Regions from separate parts of the Streptomyces sp. C genome, predicted to be linked through region 1. Evidence: predicted binding sites of a transcription regulator. Region 1 holds the regulator's gene; each other region holds the start of a gene.
What was found. Region 1 encodes HrcA, which represses chaperone genes, less so after heat shock. Its sites were predicted from a motif close to TTNGCACTCNGNNNNNCNGAGTGCNAA; they were not measured.
Positions count from the first base shown of each region.

Region 2: a site for HrcA is predicted at 1,585-1,611, ahead of groL (chaperonin GroEL). Genes of this name have one in related genera too.
Region 3: a site for HrcA is predicted at 1,225-1,251, ahead of groES (co-chaperone GroES). Genes of this name have one in related genera too.

Region 1 is NZ_GG657750.1:2,593,962-2,601,553, forward strand. It holds gene SSNG_RS11490 (PfkB family carbohydrate kinase) at 1-595, opposite strand, end outside; gene SSNG_RS11495 (ribonuclease Z) at 721-1,635, opposite strand; gene SSNG_RS11500 (histidine triad nucleotide-binding protein) at 1,639-1,998, opposite strand; gene SSNG_RS11505 (16S rRNA (uracil(1498)-N(3))-methyltransferase) at 2,356-3,102, opposite strand; gene SSNG_RS11510 (nitronate monooxygenase) at 3,099-4,190, opposite strand; gene dnaJ (molecular chaperone DnaJ) at 4,370-5,509, opposite strand; gene hrcA (heat-inducible transcriptional repressor HrcA) at 5,510-6,526, opposite strand; gene SSNG_RS11525 (MBL fold metallo-hydrolase) at 6,686-7,417, shown strand; gene SSNG_RS11530 (DUF3097 domain-containing protein) at 7,446-7,592, shown strand, end outside.
Region 2 is NZ_GG657750.1:4,292,399-4,299,990, forward strand. It holds gene thrC (threonine synthase) at 1-503, shown strand, start outside; gene SSNG_RS19290 (MoaD/ThiS family protein) at 547-825, shown strand; gene SSNG_RS19295 (cold-shock protein) at 1,231-1,440, shown strand; gene groL (chaperonin GroEL) at 1,777-3,396, shown strand; gene SSNG_RS19305 (Uma2 family endonuclease) at 3,485-4,066, opposite strand; gene SSNG_RS19310 (hypothetical protein) at 4,126-5,016, opposite strand; gene SSNG_RS19315 (phosphoribosylanthranilate isomerase) at 5,325-5,939, shown strand; gene SSNG_RS19320 (beta-glucanase) at 5,995-6,750, shown strand; gene SSNG_RS19325 (hypothetical protein) at 6,992-7,243, shown strand; gene SSNG_RS44865 (hypothetical protein) at 7,299-7,433, opposite strand; gene SSNG_RS19330 (hypothetical protein) at 7,514-7,592, opposite strand, start outside.
Region 3 is NZ_GG657750.1:4,690,139-4,697,730, reverse strand. It holds gene groL (chaperonin GroEL) at 1-661, opposite strand, end outside; gene groES (co-chaperone GroES) at 773-1,081, opposite strand; gene SSNG_RS21285 (FtsW/RodA/SpoVE family cell cycle protein) at 1,714-3,123, shown strand; gene SSNG_RS21280 (putative quinol monooxygenase) at 3,129-3,437, opposite strand; gene SSNG_RS21275 (helix-turn-helix transcriptional regulator) at 3,543-3,878, shown strand; gene SSNG_RS21270 (polysaccharide deacetylase family protein) at 4,400-5,287, opposite strand; gene SSNG_RS21265 (polysaccharide deacetylase family protein) at 5,284-6,231, opposite strand; gene SSNG_RS21260 (methyltransferase domain-containing protein) at 6,304-7,503, shown strand.

The sequences.
Region 1 (7,592 bases):
GGAGGTCGGCCAGGGCGCCCAGGTCCCACCGCCCGGTCTCGTCCCAGCCGACGTCCGCGAAGATCCGCGAGCCCCGGCGGGCCGCCTCGGAGATCCAGTCCTCGCCCTGCCCGGCGCCGAGCGAGGCCACCGCCGCCCGGGCCTTCGGGGGGCACCACGGGAAGGGGCCGGGGCCCGCCGGGGGCGGTGCCTCGTGGCCGTGGGAGACCATCGTGCGCTCGCCCTCGTACGCCATGGAGACCGTGACGGGGCTGTGCCAGCCGGGGATGGTGTGCGACATGGACAGGTCGATGCCCTCGCCCTGCTCCAGGGCGTCCCAGCAGTACTCGCCGTAGTGGTCGTCGCCGAAGGCGGCGGCCAGCGAGGTGCGCAGGCCCAGGCGGGCGAGGGCGGTGGCCATGTTGGCGACGCCGCCGGGGCTGGAGCCCATGCCGCGCGCCCAGGACTCCGTACCGCGCACGGGGGCGGAGTCGAGGCCGGTGAAGATGATGTCGAGGAAGACCGTGCCGGTCAGGAAGACGTCGCAGCCGGGCTCGTGGGGGTCGCGCACCGGGCGGAGCGGGTCGAGGGTGATGCGGCTGTCCCGACTGGTCACGGCGTACTCCCCGTTGATGTGTCGTTTCTGCGTACGGGCCGGAAAGCTGCCAGCCCTGCCCGGGCCCGCCCGGACCAAACCCCAGTGTGACGCACGTCACCCGACACGGAACGCCACCCGGCGGACTAGCGCTTCGGCAGCGCCACCCGCCCCAGGTCCGCCGCGACCGTCAGCTCGCCCTCGAACCCCGCCGCGCGGGCCTGGCGTTCGAACTCCGACGGGTCCGCGTACCGCTGCGAGAAGTGCGTCAGCACCAGGTGCCGCACCCCGGCGTGCCGCGCCACCCGGGCCGCCTGTCCGGCGGTGAGGTGGCCGTGGTCCTCGGCCAACCGGACGTCGGCGTCGAGGAAGGTGGACTCGATGACCAGCATGTCGCAGCCCTCCGCCAGCGCGTCCACGCCCTCGCAGAGCCGCGTGTCCATGACGAAGGCGAACCGCTGCCCCGCCCGGTGCTCGCTGACGGCCTCCAGCGTGACCTCGCCCTCCGGCCGCTCCAGCCGCCCCTCGCGCTGGATCCGGCCCACGTCCGGCCCCTTGATCCCGTACCGCGCGAGCAGCGCGGGGACCATCCGGCGCCCGTCCGGCTCGGTCACCCGGTAGCCGAAGGACTCCACCGGGTGCGAGAGCCGCCGCGCCTCCAGGACGTACGAGGGCCCGCTCGCGAGCACCCCGTCAGCGGCGACCGGCTCCTCCCGCAGCGCCACGGTCTCCCGGTAGGCGGTGGCGTACCGCAGCCGGTCGAAGAACTTCTGCCCCGAGGCCGGGTAGTGCGCCGTCACGGGGTGCGGGACCTGGTCGAGGTTGATCCGCTGGATCACCCCGGCCAGGCCGAGGCTGTGGTCGCCGTGGAAGTGCGTGACGCAGATCCGGTTGATGTCGTGCGCCGCGACCCCGGCGCGCAGCATCTGCCGCTGCGTGCCCTCGCCCGGGTCGAAGAGGATGCCCTCGCCGTCCCAGCGCAGCAGGTAGCCGTTGTGGTTGCGGTGCCGGGTGGGGACCTGGCTGGCGGTGCCGAGGACCACGAACTCGCGTACGGACACGGCTTATCCGGGCGGCCACTGGAGGCCGCGGCCGCCGAGGACGTGCGCGTGGGCGTGGAAGACGGTCTGGCCGGCGCCGGCACCGGTGTTGAACACGATGCGGTAGCCGTGGCCGTCGACCTTCTCGTCGGCGGCGACCTGCCCGGCCTCGCGGAGCACGTCGGCGGCGATGGCCGGCTCGGCGGCGGCGAGGGCGGCCCCGTCCTCGTAGTGCACCTTGGGGATGACGAGCACGTGGGTCGGCGCCTGCGGGTTGATGTCCCGGAAGGCGACGGTGGTCTCCGTCTCGCGGACGAGCGTCGCCGGGACGGATCCCGCGACGATCTTGCAGAACAGGCAGTCCGCCTGCGGTTCCCCGGCCATTGCTGCGCCTCCCGTGACGTTGATCGCTCGGGGGGCATGCTACCCGTGCCCTGGCCGGGCGGTGCGGGCTATTCCGCTGCGCGGTCCCGGTTCCCCTACCCGCCCTTCCCCCGTTCCCCGGGGACTCCGCCCCCGGCCCCCCGCACCCGAACGCCGGCGGGGCTGCCGATAGCCCCGCCGGCGTTTGAGGCGCGGGTCCGGGCAGCGCCCGGGGAACGGAGGAAGGGCGGGCAGGGGACCGCCCCGCGCAGCGGCACCCTCGCGCCCAGGCCGGCCCGGCGGGGCAGCACCCTGCTCCGGCAACCGCCCGGCCAGGGCAAAGGCCCGGCCAAGGCAAAGGCCCGGCCAGGGCAGGGGCTACGACCAGCGCCCCGTGCGGGCCAGCAGGACGGCCGCGGCCGCCGTGCCGGCCGTCGACGTGCGCAGCACCGACCGCCCCAGCCGGTACGGCCGGGCGCCGGCCTCGGCGAAGACGGCCAGTTCCTCCGGCGAGACCCCGCCCTCGGGGCCGACCACCAGCACCACCGACCCCTTCTCCGGCAGCGGCGCCGTCGCCAGCGCCTCCGACGGGGTGTCGCGGTCCTCGTGCAGCACCACCGCCAGGTCGGCCTGCGCCAGCAGCGCGGCCACCTGCTTCGTGGACATCACCCCGGCCACCTCCGGGAACCGGACCCGGCGCGACTGCTTGCCCGACTCCCGCGCCGTGGAACGCCACTTGGACAGCGACTTCGCCCCCCGGTCGCCGCGCCACTGCGTGATGCACCGCGAGGCCTGCCACGGCACGATCGCGTCGACGCCGGTCTCCGTCATCGTCTCGACCGCCACCTCACCCCGGTCACCCTTCGGCAGCGCCTGCACCACGGTGATCCGGACGTCGGGCTCCGGCTCCTCCAGCACGCTCTCCAGGTCCATGACCACCAGCCGGTCCTTGCCCTCGGCCGCCTTGACCACGCCCTCGGCCCACCGGCCGCGCCCGTCCGTGAGGACCACGTCCTCGCCCGGGCCCAGCCGCTTCACGGACACCGCGTGCCGCCCCTCGGGGCCGTCCAGCACGAACTCCGGCCCCGCCGGAACCTCTTCGACCACGAACACGGGGGCCGTCATGACGTTCTCCTCATCTGCAATGCGTTCAACGCGTCCTGCGCTCCGGCCAGTTCGGCCGCCAGCACCTCCACCAGCTCCCCGGCCGGCAGCACCCGCGCCAACCGGTGCCCCTGGCCCGCCCACAGGGACATGCCCTGCGGGTCACCGGCCGCCGCGGCCGCCTTGCGCAGCCCCGCGGTCATGTGGTGGACCTGGGGGTAGGCGGCCGGCGCGTACGGCCCGTGCTCCCGCACGAAGCGGTTGACCAGGCCCCGCGCGGGCCGGCCCGTGAAGGCCCGGGTCAGTTCCGTGTGCGGGAACATCGGGTCGGTCAGGGCCTTCTTGTGCAGCGGGTGCGCGCCCGACTCCGGGCAGGCCAGGAAGGCCGTGCCGAGCTGCGCCGCGTCCGCTCCCGCCGCCAGCACCGCCGCGATCTGCGCGCCGCGCATCAGGCCGCCCGCCGCGGTGATGGGCAGGGCCACGGCCTCCCGTACCTGCGCTACCAGTGCCAGCAGTCCGACGCCGGCCGTGCCGTCGGTCTCCGGGTCGTCGCGCTGGGTGCCCTGGTGGCCGCCGGCCTCGATGCCCTGGACGCAGACGGCGTCGGCGCCCGCCGCCTGTGCGGAGCGGGCCTCCTCGACCGAGGTGACGGTGACGACGGTACGGGTGCCGGCCCCGCGCAGGCGGGCGAGCACGTCGGGCGCGGGCGTGCCGAAGGTGAAGGAGACCTCCGGGACGGGGTCCTCCAGCAGGATGGCCAGCTTCGCCTCGTACCCGTCGTCGCAGTTGCCGACGGTGTCCTCGGGGGCGAGCGAGACCTCGTACCAGCCGGCCTCCCCGGCCAGCTGCCCGCGGTAGGTCTCGACGGCGGCCGGGTCGACGTACCCGGTCTGCGGCATGAAGAGGTTCACGCCGAAGGGCCGCCGGGTGAGGCCGCGCGTCTGCTTGATCTCCTGGTACATGCCGTCGGCGGTCTTGTAGCCGCCGGCCAGGTAGCCGAGGCCGCCGGCCTCGCACACGGCGGCGACGAGCGGCGGGCAGGAGGCGCCGCCCGCCATGGGACCCTGCACGATCGGGTACTGGGGGAGACCGTTCGGTGCGGAGGACATGGACTGCATCGTGCCACGTCCCGGCCATCGGGCCGAACCGTCGCATTCGCCTGGCATAGTCCGCTTCCCCGGCATGTCCGGGAATCGCCCCGGACGGTCCGCCGGGAAGCACGGAGCCCGGCCCGGGACTCCCCGGACCGGGCTCGTACGACGTACCTCAGGCGGCCCGAGGGGCTGCCTCAGCGGCCGTTGAACGCGTCCTTCAGGCGGCTGAACAGGCCCTGCTGGCCGGGGGCGAACTGGCCCATCGGCCGCTCCTCGCCGCGCAGCTTCGCGAGCTGGCGCAGCAGTTCCTCCTGCTGGGCGTCCAGCTTGCCGGGGGTGGTGACCTCGACGTGGACGATCAGGTCGCCGCGGCCGCCGCCGCGCAGGTGGGTGACGCCCCGCCCGTGCAGCGGGATGGCCTGGCCGGACTGGGTGCCGGGCCGGATGTCGATCTCCTCCATGCCGTCCAGCGTCTCCAGCGGGCACTTGGTGCCCAGGGCGGCGGCCGTCATGGGGATGGTGACCGTGCAGTGCAGGTCGTCCCCGCGCCGCTGGAAGGTCGGGTGCGGCAGCTCGTGGATCTCCACGTAGAGGTCGCCGGCGGGGCCGCCGCCGGGGCCGACCTCGCCCTCGCCCGCGAGCTGGATCCGGGTGCCGTTCTCGACACCGGCGGGGATCTTGACGGTGAGGCTGCGGCGGGAGCGGACCCGGCCGTCGCCCGCGCACTCGGGGCACGGGGTCGGGACCACGGTGCCGAAGCCCTGGCACTGCGGGCAGGGGCGCGAGGTCATGACCTGGCCCAGGAAGGACCGGGTGACCTGCGAGACCTCTCCGCGGCCGCGGCACATGTCACAGGTCTGCGCCGAGGTGCCGGGGGCGGCGCCCTCGCCGGAGCAGGTGCCGCAGACGACGGCGGTGTCGACCTGGATGTCCTTGGTCGTGCCGAAGGCGGCCTCGTCCAGTTCCAGGTCCAGGCGGATCATGGCGTCCTGGCCGCGGCGGGTCCGCGAGCGCGGGCCGCGCTGCGAGGCCTGGCCGAAGAAGGCGTCCATGATGTCGGAGAAGTTGCCGAAGCCGCCCGCTCCGAAGCCGCCCGCGCCGCCACCGCCGCCCGAGGAGGACAGCGGGTCGCCGCCGAGGTCGTAGACCTGCTTCTTCTGCGGGTCCGAGAGGACCTCGTAGGCCGCGTTGATCTCCTTGAAGCGCTCCTGCGTCTTCGGGTCCGGGTTCACGTCCGGGTGGAGTTCACGCGCGAGGCGGCGGAAGGCCTTCTTGATCTCGTCCTGCGATGCGTCGCGGCGCACGCCGAGGACGGCGTAGTAGTCCGTGGCCACTTACGACTCCGCCAGGATCTGTCCGACGTAACGTGCCACTGCGCGTACCGCTCCCATCGTTCCGGGGTAGTCCATGCGGGTCGGTCCGACCACGCCGAGTTTGGCGACTGCTTCGCCGCCCGAACCGTAGCCGACGGACACGACCGACGTGGAGTTGAGCCCCTCGTAGGCGTTCTCGTGACCGATCCGTACGGCCATTCCCGACTCACCGGCCTCACCCAGCAGCTTCAGGAGCACGACGTGCTCCTCCAGCGCTTCGAGCACGGGCCTGATGGTCAAGGGAAAGTCATGTCCGAAGCGGGTGAGGTTGGCGGTGCCGCCGATCATCAGCCGCTCCTCCGCCTCCTCGGCCAGCGTTTCGAGAAGGGTCGCGAGGACGGCCTTGACGGTCGCCCGGTCGTCGATCTCGAACGACTCCGGAAGGTCCTGCACCAGCTGCGGCACGTCCGTGAAGCGGCGGCCGACGACCCTGCTGTTCAGACGCGCCCGCAGGTCGGCGAGGGAGTTCTCGCCGAAGGGGGTCTGGGTGTCGACGAGGCGCTGCTCGACGCGGCCGGTGTCGGTGATGAGTACGAGCATCAGCCGGGCGGGGGCCAGCGACAGCAGCTCGACGTGCCGCACGGTGGAGCGGGTCAGCGACGGGTACTGGACGACGGCGACCTGCCGGGTGAGCTGCGCGAGCAGCCGTACCGTGCGGCCGACCACGTCGTCGAGGTCGACGGCGCCGTCGAGGAAGTTCTGGATGGCCCGGCGCTCGGGCGTCGACAGCGGCTTGACGCCGGCCAGCTTGTCGACGAAGAGGCGGTAGCCCTTGTCCGTGGGGATCCGGCCGGCGCTGGTGTGGGGCTGGGCGATGTAGCCCTCCTCCTCCAGCACGGCCATGTCGTTGCGCACGGTGGCGGGCGAGACGCCCAGCCTGTGCCGCTCGGTGAGGGCCTTGGAGCCGACGGGCTCCTCCGTCCCGACGTAGTCCTGGACGATGGCGCGCAGCACCTCGAGTCTGCGTTCGCTGAGCATCGCGCACACCTCCGGATGCGGTCGGTCGTCGGTCTGGCCGTCGGGGCCGGTCCTGGCTCGTTGGCACTCTGCGCGTGTGAGTGCCAGAGATCCCCCGGTCAGTGTACGGCCGGGTAGTACGCCACAGGCAAGGGCGGCCTGCCAGGGTAGCGTCACCGCATGGACGTACGTTGGGAAGAGGCGGGCTGGGAAAGGGTCACCGGACGGGTCGGCCGGCGACGGCTGCCGGTGTGGGACTGCACCGTGGGACTGGTGGTGGGGGACGAGTCGATGCTGCTGATCGACCCGGGATCGTCCGTGCGCGAGGGCGCGCAGGTGCGGGCCGAGGCGGAGCGGCTGACGGGCCGGCGCGTGACCCATATCGCATTCACCCACGGACATTTCGACCACGTGCTGGGCGGGGCTGCCTTCGCGGGCGCCGAGTTCTTCGGGGCGGTCGGCCTGGAGCGGCTGCTGTCGGCGCCGACGGGCCGGGAGGAGGTGCGGATGAGCGCGGTCCTCCAGGGCCTGGCGGAGGAGGAGGCCGCGGAGGCGGCGGACCTGCTCCAGGCGCCCCGGCACCTGGTGTCGGGCGAGTGGACGCTGGAGCTGGGCGGGGTGCAGGTGCTGCTGGCGAACGTGGGGCCCGCGCACTCCGAGCACGACCTGGCCGTCTTCGTGCCGGGCGAGCGGGAGGCGGTGTTCTGCGGGGACCTGGTCGAGGAGTCGGGCGAGCCCCAGGCGGGCTCGGACGCGGTGCCGGGCCAGTGGCCGGCCGCCCTGGACCGGCTGCTGTCGCTGGGAGGCGACGACGCGGTGTACGTGCCGGGTCACGGAGCGCTGGTGGACGCGGAGTTCGTGCGTGCGCAACGCGACACACTGGCGGCCAGGTTCGGCGTGTCGGGGGCCTGAGGGCGCCGGCTCTCCTAGTGTCGGCCGGATGCGTGAGTACTCCCCCGACCTGACCCCGCAGTGGAAGCGCTCCAAGCCCGTGCCGGAGGTGCCGGCGGACCCGGACCTGGTGGTCGAGGTGGCGGGTACGGACTTCTGCGGCGCGGTGGTGGCCTGCGAGGCGGGCACGGTGACC
Region 2 (7,592 bases), 1.7 Mb from region 1:
TGACGAAGATCGACAAGGGTCTCCAGGAGCTGGTCAAGCTCGGTCTCGTCGAGGACAAGCCCTACAAGATCTTCGGCGCCCAGGCCGAGGGCTGCTCCCCGGTGTCCACCGCCTTCAAGGCCGGCCACGACGTGGTGCGCCCGCAGAAGCCGAACACCATCGCCAAGTCCCTGGCCATCGGCAACCCGGCGGACGGCCCGTACGTCCTGGACATCGCGCGGCGCACCGGCGGCTACGTCGAGGACGTCAACGACGAGCAGGTCGTCGAGGCCATCAAGATCCTGGCGCGCACCGAGGGCATCTTCGCCGAGACCGCGGGCGGCGTGACCGTCGGCGTGACGAAGAAGCTGATCGAGAACGGGCAGCTCGACCCGGCGCTGACCACCGTGGTCCTGAACACCGGTGACGGCCTCAAGACCCTGGAGGCGGTGGCCGCGGACAGCGGCCAGACCGCCACCATCCGCCCGAGCCTGGACGCGTTCCGCGCCGCCGGCCTGGCCTGACCCTTCCCCCCTGACCTGACACATCCGGAAAGGCGGTAGCGCCATGAGCGTCAACGTCCGCATCCCCACCATCCTGCGCACCTACACCGGCGGCGCCGCCGAGGTCCCGGCCGAGGGTGCGACCCTCGCCGAGGTCATCGAGTCCCTGGAGAAGAACCACCCGGGCATCGCCGCGCGCGTCCTGGACGACCAGGGCAAGCTGCGCCGCTTCGTGAACGTCTACGTCAACGACGACGACGTGCGCTTCGAGGGCGGGCTGCAGGCGGCGACGCCGGACGGCGCCGGCGTCTCGATCATCCCGGCCGTCGCCGGCGGCTGCTGATTCGCGGTTCCGTCCGCGGCTGACGCGTTCAGATCAGAATTGCCCCCTCCGCTAAAAGCGGAGGGGGCAATTCTGCTTGATTGGGCGCGGTAGAGTTGGGGCAGTCCCCTCCGCTGTTCTTGCCCGCCGCATATGAGCGGGTCGACGGATGGTTGACATTGAGTCAACATGAGCGTGCCTTTTGGGCCTTTGGTGCCGCTTGTCTGGCCCGAGTTGCCCTGGAATATGCCAGCTTTTCACCCTATTTTCAGGTTTCCGTGTGTCCAGATTTCTCGTCGGATTGACCTGTTGCTGACAGCACCGGTGCGGATACATTCAGCCGCGGTCGAGGCGTTCCGGCGCAAGTTCTGACCCGGGACCGCGAAGTGCGGTCCCGCGCAAGGGCCAGTAATAGGGGAGTTAGGCATGGCTCAGGGCACCGTCAAGTGGTTCAACGCGGAGAAGGGCTACGGCTTCATCGCGGTCGACGGTGGTGCGGATGTGTTCGTCCACTACAGCGCCATCCAGATGGACGGGTACCGCACCCTTGAAGAGGGTCAGCGGGTCGAGTTCGAGATCTCGCAGGGCCAGAAGGGTCCGCAGGCGGACATGGTCAAGCTCGCGCCGGCCGGCTGAGTCGGAGCGAACGCGATCGGCCACCGACGCACGCACAGATGCTTGAGGGGCCCACATCCCGGACAGGGATGTGGGCCCCTCCTGCGTGTCGCCCCGCGTCAGCCCCGCGTCACGGCCACGCCGCCCGCGTGTTGCCCGAAGCCGCTTGCACTCGTGGGGGTCGAGTGCTAATCATTGGCGTTAGCACTCTCCAGGTGAGAGTGCTACTAAAACGAGGACCGGGCCGGTGAGGCCCGCAGGGTCCGGCGGGACGGAACCGCCGGATCCGCAGGCCGTCCGTCGCGGGCGCGGGCGCGGTCCGGAGCAATCCACCCCTGTCCGGGAGGACCACTTCACATGGCCAAGATCATTGCGTTCAACGAGGAGGCCCGGCGCGGTCTCGAGCGTGGCATGAACCAGCTCGCCGACGCCGTCAAGGTCACCCTTGGCCCCAAGGGTCGCAACGTCGTCCTTGAGAAGAAGTGGGGCGCGCCCACGATCACCAACGACGGTGTCTCCATCGCCAAGGAGATCGAGCTCGAGGACCCGTACGAGAAGATCGGCGCCGAGCTGGTCAAGGAAGTCGCCAAGAAGACGGACGACGTCGCCGGTGACGGTACGACCACCGCGACCGTCCTCGCCCAGGCGCTCGTCCGCGAGGGCCTGCGCAACGTCGCCGCCGGCGCCAACCCGATGGCCCTCAAGCGTGGTATCGAGAAGGCCGTCGAGGCCGTCTCCGCCGCCCTGCTGGCCCAGGCCAAGGACGTCGAGACCAAGGAGCAGATCGCTTCCACGGCCTCCATCTCCGCCGCCGACACCCAGATCGGCGAGCTCATCGCCGAGGCCATGGACAAGGTCGGCAAGGAAGGCGTCATCACCGTCGAGGAGTCCCAGACCTTCGGTCTGGAGCTGGAGCTCACCGAGGGCATGCGCTTCGACAAGGGCTACATCTCGGCGTACTTCGCCACCGACATGGAGCGTATGGAGGCGTCCCTCGACGACCCGTACATCCTGATCGTCAACTCCAAGATCGGCTCGGTCAAGGACCTGCTGCCGCTCCTGGAGAAGGTCATGCAGTCCGGCAAGCCGCTGCTGATCATCGCCGAGGACGTCGAGGGCGAGGCCCTGTCGACCCTGGTCGTCAACAAGATCCGCGGCACCTTCAAGTCCGTCGCCGTCAAGGCCCCGGGCTTCGGCGACCGCCGCAAGGCCATGCTCGGCGACATCGCCATCCTCACGGGCGGCACGGTCATCTCCGAGGAGGTCGGCCTCAAGCTGGAGAACGCCGGTCTCGACCTGCTCGGCCGCGCCCGCAAGGTCGTCATCACCAAGGACGAGACCACCATCGTCGACGGTGCCGGTGACAGCGACCAGGTCCAGGGCCGCGTCAACCAGATCCGCGCCGAGATCGAGAACTCCGACTCGGACTACGACCGCGAGAAGCTCCAGGAGCGCCTCGCGAAGCTGGCCGGCGGCGTGGCCGTCATCAAGGCCGGTGCCGCGACCGAGGTCGAGCTCAAGGAGCGCAAGCACCGCATCGAGGACGCCGTCCGCAACGCGAAGGCGGCCGTCGAGGAGGGCATCGTCGCCGGCGGTGGCGTGGCCCTGCTGCAGGCCTCCTCGGTCTTCGAGAAGCTGGAGCTCACCGGTGACGAGGCGACCGGCGCCAACGCCGTGAAGCTCGCGCTGGAGGCCCCGCTGAAGCAGATCGCCGTCAACGGTGGTCTCGAGGGCGGCGTCGTCGTGGAGAAGGTGCGCAACCTGGCCGTCGGCCACGGTCTGAACGCCGCCACCGGCGAGTACGTCGACATGATCGCCGAGGGCATCATCGACCCGGCGAAGGTCACGCGTTCCGCGCTGCAGAACGCCGCGTCCATCGCCGCGCTCTTCCTGACCACCGAGGCCGTCATCGCCGACAAGCCGGAGAAGGCCGCCGCCGCTCCGGGCGGCATGCCGGGCGGTGACATGGACTTCTGATCGGCCCCTGGCTGATCGGCTGTTCTCGAACGAGGGCGGCACCCCTTCCCGACGGAGGGGGTGCCGCCCTCGGGCGTTGTCCGGGGGCTCAGTTCGCGTAGTCCTTGAGCTTCTCGGTGTCCAGCGTGATCCGCACGGGAGCGGGCAGGGTGACCGCTTCCCCGTAGGCGTACGACACGGTCTGCCGGTACATGCCGTCCTGGGGGTCGCTGTGGACGGTGAGCATGTCCTGATCCCGGTCGACGAGGAGGTACACCGGGATGTCCGCCTGGGCGTACGCGGCGCGTTTCTCGTCCCGGTCGCGCTGGTCGGCGTCGGGGTCGAAGGACGTGACCTCCACGACCATCAGTGTCCCGGCGGGATCCGCCCACTCGCCCTCTTGGGCGGCGTAGTGGTCGTACGGCGCGAGCGCGCCGTCCGCGCGGGCCCGTCCGGTGCGGTAGCTCTCCACCTTCAGCCCCTGTTCGGGGTAGAGGGCGAGCTCCGGGCGCTGCTGCATGCACTGGCGCAGCAGCCACATGACGATGGCGCCGTGGCGCTGATCGGGCAACGGCTTGACTCCGAGCTTTCCGTTGACGAATTCGAGCGTGACCGTCTCGGGTGCGCGGCGGGCCAGCGTCTCGAAGTCCGTCAGGGTCATCTGGGCGTGCGCGGCGGTGCTGGGGGTCATGGGGTCGCCTCCTCGACTCCATGGTGCCCGTGTTCGGCGCCGGTGGAGCGGCGGACTGGTCATCGGCGGTTCCCTTCGCGGATGCGGGTCGCGTGGGCGCGGACCTCGGCCGGGGTGAGGGTCGGGGTGAACACCGGCGGGCGGGGGGCGTCGGGGCGGCAGGCGCGGCAGCGGCCGTCGGTGAAGGCGCCCGGCGGGCCGGGGGCGCGGCATTCGGTGCACTCGGCGCGGGCCGGGGGTGGGGCTTCTTCCGCCGGCGGGGCAGGGGCCGGGGCCGGTGGTGCGGCGGGGAGTTTGGTCTCCAGGCGTCTGCGGACCAGGGCCGCCGGGTGGTGGACCGGGGTCGGCAGGCCGGCGGTGAGGGCGAGCCGGATCCGGTCGGGGGTGACTCCCCGGGCCAGCCAGGGGACCAGGAGCGGGGCGAGGGCCGTGCAGTCGGCCTTGGAGAGCGCGAGGGCGGGGGCGGTGCGGCCGAGGGAGGCGAGGATGCCGTAGGCGTCGGGTCCCGTGGCATCGGGGGCGTCGGCAGGAGCCGGGGGTACCGGTGCGGGTGGTGGCGGGGCGGTCGGTGCGGGGGAATCCCTCTGGGTGAACCGGGCCCACCAGGCGCCGTCGCGGGGCGTGCGGGAGAAGTACGTACGGGTGACCCAGCGGGTGACCGGGCCGGGCAGGCGCCGGCGGACGCGGTGCAGGTGCCCGGCGGTGGCCAGCCGGTTGAGGGCGGTGCGCAGGGCGCACTGGCCCCACAGGGGCAGGACCGCGGCCAGGGTCTTCACGCTGATGTCGGCGCCGTCCGGCAGCCGGTCGAGGTACCCGGCGACGGCCGCCTCGCGGGCCGGGAGGTGGGCGAAGTCGCGGGCGGTGCGGGGCGCTTGCTCCGGTGCGGCGATTTTGCCGTAGCCGGGCTTGGCCTGGGGGTGCGGGGCAGCACTAAGCTGGCTGTCATCCATGGGGATCGTTGTGTCCGATCTCGTTTGGTCAGGCCCTCGTTCGGTGTTGGCGCACCGGCGGGGGCCGATTTTCGTTTCCAGCCGCAAGGTAGGGCCTGATGGCCCTGCGTGGCAAGCCGATCACGGATCGTCATCCGGCCTGGTATGGGCGGCGGTTGGGAGGGTGGTGGGTGGTGGTGGGCTCCGCCCACCACCCATTCCACAGACAGGGCGCTCGGACTCTCGGTACTTGAGCCCCGGGGCCGGTTGGCCGCCCGCAACGTGGGACGTATCGGCGTGGCAGAGCCGCGTTTGGTTGACTTGACGGCATGAGCGACGGGAAGAGCGTGTTCGTCAAGATCTGCGGGCTGAAGACCCCCCACGACGTGGACGTGGCCGTGGAGGCCGGGGCCGACGCCGTCGGGTTCGTGTTCGCCCCGGGCAGCCCCCGGACCGTCGACGCCGCGCTGGCGCGGGAGCTGACCGCGCGGGTACCGGACGGGGTGCTGACCGTCGGGGTGTTCCGGGGGCAGCCCCTGGAGGAGGTGCGCCGGCTCACCGAGGAGAGCGGCGTGCGCGGCGTACAGCTGCACGGCGACGAACCCGCCGACTACTACGCGCACCTCCGAGCTCCGGGGCGCACGCTGCTGCGGGCCACCGCCGAGCACGTCGCGCGCTGCGGCGAGTACGGGGAGGACCTGCTCCTCATCGACGCCCCCGACCCCGGCTCCGGCAAGCCCTGGAACTGGGGGTCCGCGCAGTTCACGGCGCCCGAGGGGCACTGGCTGCTGGCCGGCGGGCTCGGTCCGGCCAACGTCCGCGAGGCCGTCGCCGCCACCGGCGCCTGGGGCGTGGACGTCTCCAGCGGGGTCGAGCGGGAGCGCGGGGTGAAGTCCCCGGAGCTGATCCGCGCCTTCATCGAGGCCGCGCGCGCGATCGTATGATTACTCTGAGTGAGAACGGGGGGTTCGGGGCGGGCCGGGCGGGCACAACCGCCGCATGGACCCGGAACCGGAAACGCACGGCTGGCTGCGGCGCCTGACCCGCCGCCTCGCCCCCGCGGGCGGCGGCGGGGGGCTGGGGCTGCCGCCCGTGTTCACCCCGCGCCGTACCCCCGTCTTCACCGCCGACTTCACCTCCACCACCCAGTGGGTGGCCGGCCGCTCCTGGGCCTATCCCGACGGCGGCCCCGTCAACCCCGGCGACAACAAACTCGACCACCTCACCGCCGACCCCGCCTACAGCCGCTCCGGCACCTTCCGCGCGACCCTGCGCCCCGACGGGAACTGGGACGCCGGGCTGCTCACCACCGAGGGCAGTGACGAGGGCTTCGAGGTCCGTACCGGCGACGTCCTGGAGGCCCGTGTCCGGCTGCCGGAGGAGATCGGCGCCTGGCCCGCCATCTGGACCTGGCGGGACGGCGGCCAGGAGATCGACGTCTTCGAGTACCACCCCGACCACCCCGACCTGCTGGAACTGTCCAACCACGTCCGCGAGGCGCACCGCTACCTCCGCGACCCGACCGTCCACCCCGGCGCGTGGCTCGACCTGAAGGTGGAGTTCGGCCGCAGGTCCGTCGTCTGGTGGGTGAACGGCCTGCGCGTCTACTCCGACGGCCGGGGCGTCGGCCGCGGCTGGCACGCGTACCTCATCGTCAACCTGTCCGTCTCCGCCGGCCGCTACCACCCCGCTCCCGGGCCGGACCTCACCGAGATGTCGTACGAGGTGTCGCAACTGCGCGTCCACCGGGCGTAGTCCCGTAGCCGTTCGGGGAGGAGCGGGTGATCGGGCCGGCGCCCGCCGAGCGGCTCGTACGTCTTCGTCAACCTGGACGCCGACGACGCCCTTTTCCCGACCTTCGAGGTCAGGCCCGTCTGGGGCTGGTGACCCGGGCCGTCGGACGGCCCGGGCGGGGCGGGGGCCGGTTGAAGGCCGCGCCCATGATCGCCACTCTGTGTGCCGGACCCCAACACCCGCAGGAGAGAGGCGACACGTCATGATGCTCACCCCGCAGGAGCGGATGCGGGCGGCCGAGGAGGCCGTACGGCAGTTGAAGGACGCCCTCCACGGGGTGGGAGTGGTCTTCCCGTCCCTGGACGTCGAGCGGGTCTCGGCCGCCGGGTCGTACGGGCTGCCGCTCGTCGACCTGGGGCGATGCAACATCGACACCGCGCTCCGGCTGGCCGCCGTGCTGCACGGGCGGGCGGGTGGATGCCCCTCAGCCCGGCCCGTCGGCGGGCCGGGCTGAGGGTTCGGGCCGGGAGGGCTCGCGCCGCGGAGCAGGAGCCCTCACCGCACATCGATCAGCCGCGGCCGTCGCACGCCTTGCAGTCACCGCTGCCGCGGCAGCTGTCGCACTTCCACACGCCGCGGTAGCCCGATCCGTCGCAGGTGGTGCACTTTCCGTTGCCCTTGCAGCGCTGGCACTTGTTCCACATGGTGAGTCCTCTTCTCGTCATTGTTCGTCGGCGGTCGGATGCCGCCGGCCGGTATCCGACCGTTGGCCGGTGTCCGGCTCTCAGTACGTACGGGCCTTCTCCCAGCCGCCCGCGTCGTCCAGCGTGGTCGCGAAGTAGTTCCGGGGCGGGACGGCCTGA
Region 3 (7,592 bases), 2.1 Mb from region 1:
TGATCAGGATGTACGGGTCGTCGAGGACGGCCTCCATACGCTCCTGGTCGGTGACCATGTACGGGGAGAGGTAGCCCTTGTCGAAGGCCATGCCCTCGGTGAACTCGAGCTCCAGGCCGAAGGCGTTGGACTCCTCGACGGTGATGACACCGTCCTTGCCGACCTTGTCCATCGCCTCGGCGATGAGCTCGCCGACCTGGGCGTCCTGCGCGGAGAGCGCGGCCACGGCGGCGATGTCCGACTTGTCCTCGATCGGGCGGGCGGTCGCGAGGAGGTCCTCGGACACGGCCTTGACCGCGGCGTCGATGCCCTTCTTCAGGGCGGCCGGGGAGGCGCCGGCGGCGACGTTGCGCAGACCCTCGCGGACGAGCGCCTGGGCCAGCACGGTGGCGGTGGTGGTGCCGTCACCCGCGATGTCGTTGGTCTTGGTCGCCACCTCCTTCACCAGCTGCGCGCCGAGGTTCTCGTACGGGTCGTCCAGCTCGACCTCGCGGGCGATGGTGACGCCGTCGTTGGTGATGGTGGGGGCGCCGAACTTCTTGTCGATGACGACGTTGCGGCCCTTGGGGCCGATCGTCACCTTGACCGTGTCGGCAAGCTTGTTGACGCCGCGCTCGAGGGCGCGACGGGCGTCCTCGTCGAACTTCAGGATCTTCGCCATGGGAGCGGTTCAGCCCTCTCGAAAACTCGGGTTTAACGAACCGCGCCCCTCGCCGCCCGGCAATCAGCGGGGTGACCAGGGGCGCAGCTCAAGCAAACTTCTTGAAGCGAATTACTTCTCGACGATCGCGAGCACGTCGCGGGCCGAGAGGACGAGGTACTCCTCGCCGCTGTACTTCACTTCGGTGCCGCCGTACTTGCTGTACAGCACGATGTCGCCGACGTTGACGTCCAGCGGGAGACGCTGGCCGTCCTCGAAGCGGCCCGGGCCCACCGCGAGGACGACGCCCTCCTGGGGCTTCTCCTTCGCGGTGTCCGGGATGACCAGGCCGGAGGCCGTGGTCTGCTCGGCGTCGAGCGGCTGGACCACGATGCGGTCCTCAAGCGGCTTGATGGCAACCTTGGAGCTGGCGGTCGTCACGATCCGACCTCCCCCTTCGGAGATCCGGGGTTAACTGTCTGAGGTGGCGACCAGGTCGATCCGTCGTCGCGGGTGCCGGACCAGCCTGTCGCTGTGTTGGCACTCACCGGGGGCGAGTGCCAGGTGTGACACTATTCCGGCGATTAGCACTCGGTCAAGCGGAGTGCCAACACGGTCCGCTGGTTCCACGTATTCCAGCCGCCGAACCCCCCGTTCGGCTGAACCCCGACCCACCGGGAACCGGACCGCTGCGCCCCGGGGCCCGAGGAGCCGCTGCCCGGTATGTGGGGCTTGGGGCGTGCGCATCCTCGTGGTCGAAGACGCGCAGAACCTGGCCGAATAAGTGGCCGACGGCGGTCCGGGGATCCCGGAGCGCGGCTCACGACACTCCCCGTCGAGGGCTTCGGAAGGAACCATGGGGAGGACATCAACGTCGTAGAAGATATGAAGATAAAGCGCCTCATTGCCGAGCAGATCGGTCCACGGTCGACCACTGCGACGACCCCGAGCGCGCCGGACGCCGCGCCGTCCCCTTCTTCTCCCTCCCTCCCACCTTCCCCCGCATCGCCCCCGTCATCCGCCCCTCCGCCGCCCCGGCCGGAGCAGGGCGCGATCGACGGCGGCGGTATCCCGTGCGTGGACTGAGGCCCCGAACGGTGGCGGGCGCCCGCCGCCGCACCGAAGCGCTGCTGCTGCTCCTGGTCATCGGCATCGCCGTCTTCGGCCACGTCAGCGCCGGGCTGGCCATGAACGGCGAGCTGCCCCAGCACCTCACCAGCTTCGTCATCAGCATGACGCTGCTGTCCCTGGTGGGGCACCTGGGCATCCGCCGGTTCGCGGCCTACGCGGACCCCCTGGTCTTCCCGCTCGCGATGCTGCTCACCGGGCTGGGGCTGGTGCTCATCCACCGGCTCGACCAGGGGTACATCGAGCGGTGGAACTCCACGGCCAACGCGCCCGACCAGCTGATGTGGACGGTGGTCGGCGTCGCCGCCTGCCTCCTGGTGGTGGCGCTGCTGCGCGACCACCGGCTGCTCCAGCGCTTCATCTACATCACGATGGCCGTCGCGCTCGTGCTGCTGATCGCGCCGGCGTTCTTCGGCGCGGACACGTACGGCGCCAAGCGCTGGATCATCCTGTTCGGCTTCTCGCTCCAGCCCGGCGAGTTCGTGAAGATCATGATCGCGATCTTCTTCGCGGGCTACCTGGTCATCCACCGCGACTCCCTGGCCCTGACGGGGCGGAAGTTCCTGGGCATGCGGCTGCCGCCGATGCGGCAGCTCGGGCCGATCATCACCGTGTGGATCATCTCGCTGCTCGTGCTCGTCTTCGAGCGCGACCTCGGTACGTCGCTGATCTTCTTCGGCGTCTTCGTGGTGATGCTGTACGTGGCCACCGAGCGCACCAGCTGGATCGTGTGCGGCCTGCTGATGGCGGCCGTGGGCGCGTTCGTCGTCGGCTCGACGGAACCCCACGTCAAGGGCCGCGTCGCCGCCTGGCTGAACCCCCTGGCCGTCTACTCGCCGAACCCCCCGAAGGGCCTCGACTCGGAGCAGTCCGCCCAGGCGCTGTTCAGCTTCGGCACCGGCGGCGTCTCGGGCACCGGCCTCGGGATGGGACACCCGGAGCTGATCAAGTTCGCGGGGCGCAGCGACTTCATCCTGACGACGGTGGGCGAGGAACTCGGCCTGGCCGGGGTCATGGCCGTGCTGATCGTCTACGCCCTGCTCGTACAACGGGGCCTGCGCATGGCGCTGGCCGCGCGGGACCCGTTCGGCAAGCTGCTGGCGGTGGGCCTGGCGGCGGCGCTGGCGCTCCAGGTCTTCGTGGTCGCCGGCGGCGTGACGGGCCTGATCCCCCTGACCGGCAAGGCCCTCCCCTTCCTGGCGAAGGGCGGCTCGTCACTACTGGCCAACTGGATCATGATCGCCCTGCTGCTGCGCATCAGCGACAGCGCGGAACGCCAACGGGAAGCCGACGCGATGGGCCCGGCGGAAACGACCATCACCCCGGTGGTGCCGACGGGGGCGGGGGCGCGCTGAGGGGGCTAGTGGCCGTAAGGGCTTCGCATGTTCACGAAGCGGAGCTCCACATCGGTGGTCAGGTAGTCCATTCGACGCTCCCAGAAGTCCCGCAGGTGCGGGAGCGCCAGGTGGGCGTCCAGGTCGGCCTGGCTGCGCCACGCCTCGTAGAAGACGAAGACACCGGGCTCCTCCCGGTCCTCGTGGAAGTGGTACTCCAGGCAGCCGGGCTCCCGCCGGGTGGGCTCGACGAAGGAGAGCAGGAGCTCCATGAGCTCCTGGGCGCGTTCCGGCTTGGAGCGGGCGACGCCGACGAGCGTGACGAGCTGGTCCATCAAGGTTCTCCCCCACAGTTAGGTACGACTGAGTTCGTACCTCCCGGACGCTAGCACCCACCAGAGGTAAGATCCAATTCATACCCAAGGGAGGAGGTCGCCACCATGCCCGACGACGAGGGTCACCCGACCGTCGAAGAGATCGAGCTCGGCAGAGTGCTGTCCGCGCTCGCCGATCCCCTGCGCCGCCGCGTGGTGCGCGAGCTGGCCGTTGCCCCGGAAGGCACCGCGCGCACCTGCGCCTCCTTCTCGCTCCCGGTCTCGAAGGCGACGGTCACCCACCACTTCCGCACCCTGCGGGAGGCCGGCCTGATCCACCAGGTCCACCGCGGCAACAGCCGGATGGCAGGCCTGCGCCGAGCCGACATCGAGGCCCGCTTCCCCGGACTCCTGGCCATCCTGACGGCCGAGCCGCCCGGTGATGACCGCGTAGTGGTCTGACGCCGGGGCGTTCACCCACCGGTGCCCGTGCGGGCGCCGTACTCGCCTCCCCGGGAGGCCGGCTCCTCGAGCACCACGGCGGTGCGCCCGGTGAGGCAGGCGCGGCGCAGGGTGTCGTCGGGAGCCGACCCGGGTGAACGGCCACCCGGCGCTCCTGATGCGGATCGACGGCGAGGTCGAGATGGTCGTGCCGAGGCGGATCGACGAAGGCCTCGTCACCGGCCTCTACACCGTCCGCAACCCGCAGAAACTGACGCGCATGGAGCACGAGACGGCACTGGGGCGCTGGGCCGCTGGGCCGCTGGCGGCGGGGGCCGGCTATCTCCCCCTCGAGGGGGTGGGGGTTGGGCGGTGGCTGCCCACCCGCCCCCTTGGGTGTGGGCCGGGGGCCGGGGGGGCGGTGCCCCTCATCCAAGGGGGCGCGTGGGCAGCCACCGCCCGGCCCCACGGGGTCGAGGGGGAGATAGCGGGCCCGCGCCGTGAGCCCCGCGCCGTGAGCCCCGCGCCCCGCGCCCCGCCCCCTACAAGTAGTCCTCCAGGCGGGCGATCTTGTAGCCCTGGTCCTGTATGCGCTGGAGCATCTTGGTCGTCATCTGGGTCTCCGTCTCGCCCTTGAGCTCCGACGGGCCTCGGAAGTGGGCCAGGATGATGTCACCGGGCTTGAGGGCGGAGCCCTCCGCGTACTGGAAGTCGTTTATCTGCATCGACGCCCGCCACAGGACCACCGTCGGGGCGCCGCATTCGGCGGCGGCCCTGAGGGTGTCGTCGTTGTAGTTCCCGAACGGCGGGCGGAAGAGCGGGGGCCGCTTGCCGAAGCGCTTCTCCAGATGGTCCTGCTGCCCGCATATCTCCTTCTTCTGCGCCGCGAAGGGCAGGGTGCGGAGGTTCGGGTGGGTCAGGGTGTGGTTGTTGACCGTGCTGCCGGAGCCGTTGTCGCGGAGCTTCTCGAAGTGGCCGTAGTCCGAGGAGGCCACGTTGTCGGTCAGGAACATGCTGATCGGCAGCTTCAGGTCGGCCGCCATCTTCAGGAACTCGGGGTCCTTCTCCGCACCGTCGTCGAAGGTCAGGAAGACGACCTTCTCCGTCGGCGCGACGGGTATTCGGTCCAGCACGGCCGCCTTGCCCGGCGCGGCCTTGGGGAGTTGGGGCTTCTGCGCCGGCTTGGGGGCGTACTGGAGGGGGGCCTTCAGGCCCCACTTCCGGTACGCCTCGTCCCCCGCCGCACCGGCCTGCCCGGAGCTCGCCGCAGGGGCCGGCGCGGACGGGGAGGTCGACGGGGACGCGCTGTCCGGCGCGGTCTTGCGGCCCAGCCGTTCGATGGGGTCCACACTGTTCCCGCATCCCGTCAGGGACAGCGCGAGCGCGCCGGCCGTCAGCGTCCCGGCTACCAACCGGCGCGCGTACCTCACAAGTAGTCCTCCAGGCGGGCCACGGCGTATCCCTTGTCCGTGACGGTCTTCATGACATGACGGATCATGTCAGGCATCGTGCCCTTCCAGTCCTCCCGGCCCCGGAAGTGCGTGAGGATGATGTCACCGGGGTGGAGGTCGCGGTCCCATTCGCGGTAGTCCATCCGGTTCACGAACGCCTCGGCGTTCCACAGCGGAACCGCCTTGATGCCGCAGGACTTGGCGGCCTTCAGCGTGTCCTGGTTGTAGTTGCCGTACGGCGGGCGGAAGAGCGTGGGCCGCTTGCCGAACTGCTTCTGGATGGTGTCCTGCTGGCCGCAGATCTCCTCGCGCTGCTGCTCGTACGAGAGGCCGGGCATGTAGCGGTGGTTGAGGGTGTGGTTGTTCAGGGTGACGCCCGCGGCCTGCATCTCCTTGAAGTAGGGGTAGTTGTCGCGCACGAGGTAGTCGCTGAGGAACGCCGTGTAGGGGATCTTCAGCTCGCTCATCATCCTGATGAACTCGGGGTCCTTCTCGGCCCCGTCGTCCACGGTCAGGAAGACGACCTTGTCCTCGGTCGGGACGGTGGTGAAGACCGGGGGCAGTTCGTCCTGGTCCTCGACCTCGAAGCCCTCGCGCGTGGTGATCTCGGGCTTCGTCTTCGGCGCGGCCGGGGCCAGGAGCGGCGTCTTGGCCAGCCGCCACTTCTTCGCGGCGGCGATCCGCGCCTGCTGGGCGGCCTTGAGCTTCTCGGCGGAGTTGGCGAGCGCACCGGCCGCGCCGCCCGCCTCCGCCCCCTGGCCGGGCTTGCCCTTGGCCGGCTTCTCGGGCTCCGTGGCCCCGCACCCCGTACCGAGGGCGGCGACCAGCAGTGCGGCCAGGGCCACCCCGTACCGGCCGCGCGGGTGCCGCGCGGGCCGGAGACCAAACTGCGAACTATTTCCCTGTTGTCGTACAAGCTGCATAGCAGCGGATGTTTTCACCATACGACTCCGCGTCCCGGGCGACACCACGGCCGGACGCCCGCCTTCCACCGGCTGGCCCACAATGAACCGGTGACCCCCGAAGACTTCGCCGCGCTCCTCACCCCCGAGGGCCGCGCCCTCCTCGACTCCCTCCGCGACTACGACCCCGCACAGGAGCTGGCCGTGGCCACCCGGCTGCGCCGCGAGCACCCCGCCGGGCTGGTGTCGGCCGCGCTGGGGCAGGCCCGGCTGAGGCAGCGGGCGGTGGCGAAGTTCGGGGCCGAGGACGCCTTCCGGATGTACTTCACGCCCGGCGGCGGGGAGATGGCCACCCGCGCGCCGGTGGCCGCGTACCGGGCGGAACGGCTCCACGGGCTCGGCGTACGGAGCGTCGCGGACCTGTGCTGCGGGATCGGCGGGGACGCGCTGGCGCTCGCGCGGCGCGGGATCCGGGTGCTGGCGGTGGACCTCGACCCGCTGACGGTGGCCGTCGCGCGGGCCAATGCGGAGGCGCTGGGGCTGGCGGACCTGATCGAGGTCCGGGAGGCGGACGTGACGGCGGTCGACGTGTCCGCGTACGACGCCGTCTTCCTGGACCCGGCGCGGCGCGGCGGGCGGGGTCGGATCTTCGACCCCGAGTCGTACTCGCCGCCGCTGTCGTGGGCGGTGGAGGCGGCGCGGGCGGCGAAGTTCGCCGCCATCAAGATCGCACCCGGGATCCCGCACGAGGCGGTGCCGGCGGAGGCCGAGGCCGAGTGGATCTCCGACCACGGGGACGTGAAGGAGGCCGTGCTGTGGTTCGGCACCGCCCCCGGCACGGTACGGGCCACCCTGCTGCCGGGACCGGTCGGGCTGGAGACCGCCGAGCCGCTGCCGGACCCGGCGGCGGGGCCGGTCGGGCGCTGGCTGTACGAGCCCGACGGGGCGGTGATCCGGGCGCACCTCGTCGCGGAGGTGGCCGCGCGGCTGGACGGGCGGCTCATCGACCCGACCATCGCGTACATCACGGCCGACGAGCTGCGGGAGACGCCGTACGCGACGGCGTACGAGATCACGGACGTGCTGCCGTTCGGGCTGAAGAAGCTGAAGGCGCTGCTGCGGGAGCGGGGGGTCGGGATCCTGACGGTGAAGAAGCGGGGGTCCGCGATCGAGCCGGAGGAGCTCCGCAGGAAGGTCAAGCCGCAGGGGCCGAACTCGGCGACGGTGTTCCTGACGCGGGTGGCGGGGGCGCCGGCGATGCTCATCGGGCATCCTGCCGCCGGGCGGGGGTAACGGCCCCTGGCCGGGGCCGTTACGGGGCCCGTGCCGCGCCACCGCGCGAGCGGCCCCGTGCTGCGCCCGGGCCTTCGGGGCTCCGCCCC